2 linked regions of the Phytohabitans houttuyneae genome follow. The main gene of each other region encodes a partner of the protein of the gene in region 2 in a complex. Links are inferred from orthologs where the notes say so. Each region holds a gene or a part of one and is shown on either strand. Other genes may lie near its edges.

The links.
Region 1: the proteins of Phou_RS18920 (region 2) and Phou_RS09075 are in contact, whole or in part, in a solved structure (PDB 8BNU), measured with the Escherichia coli proteins. The link is inferred for Phytohabitans houttuyneae from one-to-one orthologs.

The regions. Positions count from the first base shown.
Region 1 is NZ_BLPF01000001.1:2,016,998-2,020,305, reverse strand. The notes cover bases 105-3,103. They hold Phou_RS09075 (3-hydroxyacyl-CoA dehydrogenase NAD-binding domain-containing protein), read right to left. Parts: upstream 2,632-3,103; coding sequence 577-2,631; downstream 105-576. Other genes in these bases: Phou_RS09070 (thiolase family protein), read right to left, coding at 2,628-3,103; Phou_RS09080 (transporter substrate-binding domain-containing protein), read right to left, coding at 105-446. Also shown: more of Phou_RS09080, read right to left, coding at 1-104; more of Phou_RS09070, read right to left, coding at 3,104-3,308. UniProt on the Escherichia coli protein: Catalyzes the formation of a hydroxyacyl-CoA by addition of water on enoyl-CoA. Also exhibits 3-hydroxyacyl-CoA epimerase and 3-hydroxyacyl-CoA dehydrogenase activities.
Region 2 is NZ_BLPF01000001.1:4,116,534-4,119,820, forward strand. The notes cover bases 1-2,978. They hold Phou_RS18920 (acetyl-CoA C-acetyltransferase), read right to left. Parts: upstream 2,155-2,978; coding sequence 847-2,154; downstream 1-846. Other genes in these bases: purB (adenylosuccinate lyase), read right to left, coding at 1-829; Phou_RS18925 (3-oxoacyl-ACP reductase), read left to right, coding at 2,250-2,978. Also shown: more of Phou_RS18925, read left to right, coding at 2,979-3,287.

The sequences.
Region 1 (3,308 bases), 2.1 Mb from region 2 along the record:
ACGTCCGCGAGGACGGTGGCGAGCGTCGTACCCCGCGTGACCGCCCAGTTCCTGTCGCGGGCCGCGGCCAGGTCGGGGATCGCGGCGGGGGAGAGGCCGGCCGGCGTCGCGGCCAGGTACGGCTGGGAGAAGTCGAGCACCCGATCGCGGTCGGGGGTCGCGGTCACCTGGGAGAGTGCCAGGTCCGCGCCGCCCAGATCGCCTGCGACGATCCGTTCGAACGGCACGCGCACCACCCGCAGCCGCAGCTTGAAGCGGCTGGCGAGCGCTTCCGCGAGGCCGTACTCGAAGCCGCCCGGCTGCTCCCAGAAACCGGGCAGTGGCAGCGTGGCGGTGGCGACCGTCAGCTCGCCGTCCACCGCGGGCCGGAAGTCGCCCGCGGCGGGTACGCCCCGCGCGCATCCGGCCACCAGCACCAGAACGAGCAGCGCCCCGATCCCGCGCATGTGATCACACTAGGCAGGATCGGGGCACAAGCGGCCTAAATGGCGCGAATCACGCCAGGCTGGCCACCCTGCGCTTACGCCAGCCTGGCCACCCCGCGCTTTACGGCAGGCTGGCCACCCCGCGCGCGTTTCACGGCAGGCTGGCCACCCCGCGGGGCAGGAAGCGCTGGCCGGTGACCCGCTCGGACGTGCCGGTGCGGTCCAGGTACGGCGTGATGCCGCCCAGGTGGAACGGCCACCCGCCGCCCAGGATCAGGCAGAGGTCGATGTCCTGCGGCTCGGCCACCACGCCCTCGTCCAGCATCAGCCGGACCTCCTGGGCGAGCGCTTCGAGCGCCCGCTGGCGCACCTGCTCCGGTGTGGACGGCTGGTCGCCGAACTCCAGCAGCCCGGCCACCTCGGGGTTGACCTGGTCGTCGACAAGGAACGGCTTGCCGGACTCGGCGACCTTGCGCAGGTTGTCGGAGACCGGGAAGCGGTCCGGGAAGGCGGCGTGCAGGATGCCGCCCACGTGGTACGCGACCGCCGGGCCGACGAGCTGCATCAGCGGCAGGGGCCGCATCGGCAGGCCGAGCGGGTCGAGCGCCTCGTTGGCGACGTCGAGCGGCGTGCCCTCGTCGACGGCCGCGAAGATCTCGCCGAGGAAGCGGGTCAGCAGCCGGTTGACCACGAACGCTGGCGCGTCCTTGACCAGCACGCAGGACTTGCGCAGCTCCTTGCCGACCGCGAACGCGGTGGCCAGCGTGGCGTCGTCGGTCCGCTCGCCCCGGATGATCTCCAGCAGCGGCATGACCGCGACCGGGTTGAAGAAGTGGAAGCCCACCACCCGCTCGGGGTGCTCAAGGTCGGCCGCCATCTCGGTGATCGAGAGCGAGGAGGTGTTGGTCGCCAGTACCGCCTCGGGCTTGACGATCTTTTCCAGCTCGGCCCAGACCTGCTTCTTCACGCCGAGGTCCTCGAAGACCGCCTCGACCACGAGGTCGGCGTCGGCGAAGACACCCTTGTCCACCGAGCCGCTGATCAGCCCGTGCAGCTTGGCCGCCTTGCCCGGGTCCAGCCGGCCCTTGGCGAGCATCTTGTCGATCTCGCCGTGTACGTACGTGACCCCCTTGTCGACCCGCGTCTGGTCGAGGTCGGTCAGCACGACCGGCACCTCCAGGCGGCGGGCGAACAGCAGCGCGATCTGGCCGGCCATCAGCCCGGCGCCGACAAGGCCGACCTTGGTGACGTCGCGGGCGAGCCCCGGGGCGGGCGCGCCGGCCGGGCGCTTGGCGCGGCGCTGCACGAGGTCGAACGCGTACAGGCCGCTGCGCAGCTCCTCGCTCATCACCAGGTCGGCGAGGGCCTCCTCCTCGGCGGCGGTACCGCTGGCGAAGTCCGCGTCGCGCGCGAGGCCGAGCAGCTCCAGCGCCCGGTTGGCGGAGGGCACCGCGCCGTGCAGCCGGTCGTCGAGCGTCTTCTTGGCGAAGAAGAGCACGCCGTCCCACATGTCCTTGTCGACCTCGGGCCGGGTGACGGTGACCTCGCCGCGCACGACGGCGGCCGCCCACTCCAGGGACCGCTCCAGGAAGTCGGCCGGCTCCAGCAGCACGTCCGCGATGCCGAGCTCGGCGGCCTGCGCCGGCTTGAGCATCTTGTTCTGGGTGAGCGGGTTCTGGATGATCACCTGCGCGGCGGGCGCGATGCCGATGAGGTTGGGCAGCAGCTGGGTGCCGCCCCAGCCGGGTACCAGCCCGAGCAGCACCTCCGGGAGTGCGAGCGCCGCCGCGCCGCCGGAGAGCGTGCGGTAGTGGCAGTGCAGCGCCAGCTCCAGCCCGCCGCCCATGGCCGCGCCGTTGACGAACGCGAACGTCGGCACCGTGCTGTCCTTGAGCCGGGCGAAGACCCGGTGTCCGAGCCGCCCGATCTCCAGCGCCTGGTCGCGCGAGGTGATCGTCGGCAGGCCGGTGACGTCGGCGCCCACGCAGAAGATGTACGGCTTGCCGGTGACCGCGACGAACGCCGGCTGGGCCGCGAGCGCCTCGGTGATCGCCGCGTCGAGGCTGGCGAGGCCCTCGGCGCCGAGCGTGTTGGGCTTCTTGTGGTCGAAGCCGTTGTCCAATGTGATCAGTGCCGCCGGCTTGTCGAGACCGGGCACGGGCACGAGGCGCAGCAGCGCCTTTGTGACAACCTCGGTGTACGTCACTTGCCCTCCCAGTGCGGGTTTTCCCAGATGACCGTGCCGCCCATGCCGATGCCGATGCACATCGCGGTCAGGCCGTACCGCACCTCGGGGTGCTCGGCGAACTGCCGCGAGAGCTGCGTCATCAGCCGTACGCCCGAGGAGGCGAGCGGGTGGCCGACCGAGATCGCGCCGCCCCACGGGTTTACCCGCGGGTCGTCGTCGGCGATGCCGAAGTGGTCGAGGAACGCGAGCACCTGCACCGCGAACGCCTCGTTCAGCTCGAAGAGGCCGATGTCCCCGATGGACAGGCCGGCGAGGCGGAGCGCCTTCTCGGTCGAGGGGATCGGGCCGTACCCCATCACCTCGGGCTCGACACCGACGAAGCCGTACGACACGAGCCGCGCGCCAATCGGCAGGCCCAGCTCGCGGGCCACGTCCTCGGCGGCGATGATGCTCGCGGTGGCGCCGTCGTTCAGCCCCGCCGCGTTGCCCGCGGTCACCCGGCCGTGCGGGCGGAACGGGGTCTTGAGCGTCGCCAGCTTCTCCAGGCTTGTCTCCCGCGGCGCCTCGTCGACGGTCGCCAGACCCCAGCCGGCCTCCGGGTCGCGCACGGCGACCGAGACGAGGTCCTGCTGGATCTTGCCGTCCGCGTACGCCTTCGCGGTCTTCTCCTGGGAGGCGAGGCCGAACGCGTCGGC
Region 2 (3,287 bases):
ACGAGCCCACCTGGCCTGGGCGGAAGCCCTCGGTGACCAGCTCCTGGCCCACCATCAGCCGGATCGTGGTGGCCAGCGAGGAGGGGGCGGCGACGAGCTGCGCCAGCGCGGCCACCGTGGCGAAGTCGATCGACCGGGGGTACACCTGGCCGACGCTGTCCAGCACGCGGGAGAAGCCGAGGTGGGTGGCCAGCCGCCGCTCCAGGTCGGCGAGCCGCTCGGCGTCACCGTCAAAGAGGTCGAGCTGGTCGGCGGCGGTGCCAACCGGGCCCTTGATGCCCCGCAGCGGGTACCAGGCGATGAGGTCTTCCAGCCGCTCGTACGCGATAAGCAGCTCCTCGGCCGCCGACGCGAACCGCTTGCCGAGCGTGGTGGCCTGCGCCGCGACGTTGTGCGAGCGGCCGGTCATCACCAGGTCGGAGTGCTCGACGGCGAGGCGGGCCAGCCGCGCGAGCGAGGCGACGGCTCGGTCGCGGACCAGCTCCAGCGAGCGGCGCACCTGCAGCTGCTCGACGTTTTCGGTGAGGTCGCGGGAGGTCATGCCCTTGTGGACGTGCTCGTGGCCGGCGAGCGCGCTGAACTCCTCGATGCGCGCCTTCACGTCGTGCCGGGTCACCCGCTCGCGCTCCGCGATCGAGGCGAGGTCGACGTCGTCGAGGACCCGCTCGTACGCCTCGACCACGCCATCCGGCACCTCGATGCCGAGGTCGCGCTGGGCGCGCAGGACGGCGACCCACAGCCGCCGCTCCAGCCGTACCTTCTCCTCCGGCGCCCAGATCGCGGTCAGCTCGGCGGAGGCGTAACGGGCGGCGAGAACGTTGGGGATCACCCGCCCATTCTCACAGGTCAGCGTTCGAGGATGGCGACCACGCCCTGCCCGCCGGCCGCGCAGATCGAGATGAGACCGCGGCCGGACCCGCGCTGCGCGAGCAGCTTGGCCAGCGTGGCGACGATCCGGCCGCCGGTCGCGGCGAAGGGGTGCCCCGCGGCCAGGGACGAGCCGTTGACGTTGAGCTTGGACCTGTCGATCGAGCCGAGCGGCGCGTCGAGCCCGAGCTTGTCCTTGCAGAACTCCGGCGACTCCCAGGCGGCGAGCGTGGCCAGCACCTGTGACGCGAACGCCTCGTGGATCTCGTAGAAGTCGAAGTCCTGCAGCGTGAGCCCGCGGCGGGCGAGCAGCCGCGGCACCGCGTACGCAGGGGCCATCAGCAGCCCTTCCGCACCGTGCACGAAGTCGACGGCGGCCGTCTCCGCGTCGACGAAGTACGCCTGGACCGGCAGGTTGTGCGCGGCCGCCCACTCCTCGGACGCGAGCAGCACCACGGCCGAACCGTCGGTCAGCGGCGAGGAGTTGCCCGCGGTCATCGTCGGCTCGCCGCCGCCCGGCGCGCGGAAGGCCGGCTTGAGGGAGCCGAGCTTCTCCAGCGAGGTATCGGGGCGCAGGTTCTGGTCGCGGCCCAGCCCCAGGTACGGCGTGAGCAGGTCGTCGAAGAAGCCCTGCTCGTACGCCGCGGCCAGCTTCTGGTGCGACTCCAGCGCGAGCTGGTCCTGCTCGGCGCGGCCGATCCCCCACTCCAGCGCGGTCACCGCCGCGTGCTCGCCCATCGAGAGCCCGGTGCGCGGCTCGGCGTTGCGCGGAATCTCCGGGCGGAACGGCTGCAGCGGGCGCAGCCGGGTGGCCGCACGCAGCCGCCCACCGAACGAGCGGGCCGAGTTGATCTGGAGGAGCGCGCGCCGCATGTCCTCGTTGAGCTGCAGCGGAGCGTCCGACGTCGTGTCGACGCCACCGGCGATACCCGCCTCGATCTGGCCGAGCGCGATCTTGTTGGCGACGAGGATGGCCGCCTCCAGGCCGGTGCCGCACGCCTGCTGTACGTCGTACGCCGGGGTGTGCGCGTCGAGGCGCGAGCCGAGCACCACCTCCCGGGTGAGGTTGAAGTCGCGCGCGTGCTTGAGCACGGCACCGGCCACCACCTCGCCGAGGCGCTGGCCGGCCAGCCCGTACCGGGCGACCAGGCCATCCAGCGCGGCGGTGAGCATGTCCTGGTTGGACGCTGAGGCATACCGGCTGTTCGATCGGGCGAACGGGATCCGGTTGCCACCGATGATCGCGACCCTCTGCACGGACTTCCCCTCCCAGAGAAACTTACTCACGAGTAGGATACGCCCATGAGCGAGCGAAGCGAGCGAATCATCCGGCACAGTGCGACTGGAGTCTCGTGGCCGCGCGCAGCGAAGCGAGCACGGCCATGAGTGACGGGTACGCGAGATTCGCCAACTCTGGTCCAGGCCGTGCGGTGGTCAAGCGCCTCGGCTTGCCGGCTCCGCCCCGGCTGCGCCGGTTCAAGCCCGGTGAAGAGCTGGGTCCCGTGCTGCTCGACTCGGCACCCGGCGGCCGCCTGTTCGAGCCGGTCCGCGGCATCCTCAAGGCCGCCGGCATCTCCGAGGAGGGCGAGCGGTACAGCGCACTCGTCTTCGACGCCTCGGGCATCACCGACTCCACCGGCCTGCGCGCGCTCTACGACTTCTTCCACCCGAACGCCCGCTCGCTCGCCGGATCCGGCCGGGTGATCGTGCTCGGCACCCCGCCGGAGGCGTGCGAGTCGCCCCGCGAGGCCACCGCGCAGCGGGCGATCGAAGGGCTGACCCGGAGCCTCGGCAAGGAGGTCGGCCGCGGTTCCACCGCACAGCTCGTCTACGTCACGCCCGGCGCCGAGGGCGCGGTCGAGTCGACCGTCCGCTTCCTGCTCTCCGGCCGCTCGGCGTACGTGTCCGGGCAGGTCATCCGCATCGGCCCGGCCACCGCGGTCAACCCGCCCGCCGACTGGGAGCACCCGCTCGACGGCAAGGTCGCCCTGGTCACCGGCGCCGCCCGCGGGATCGGCGCGGCGATCGCCAAGGTCCTGGCCCGCGACGGCGCGCAGGTGATCGGCCTCGACGTGCCCGCCGCCGGCGACGCGCTCGCCGCGGTGGCCAACGACATCCGGGGTACCGCGTACCAGCTCGACCTCACCGCCGCCGGCGCGCCCGACCGGCTGGCCGACCACATCGGCGGGCGGCACGGGCGCGTCGACATCGTGGTGCACAACGCCGGCATCACCCGCGACAAGACGATCGCCCGGATGGACGCCGACCGCTGGGACTCGGTGCTCGACGTCAACCTCTCCAGCCAGGAGCGGATCAACGAGGTACTCCTGGATCGCGGCCTGCTCGCCGACGGCGGCCGCCTGATCGGCGTGGCCTCGATCGCGGGCATCGCCGGCAACCGCGGCCAGACCAACTACGCC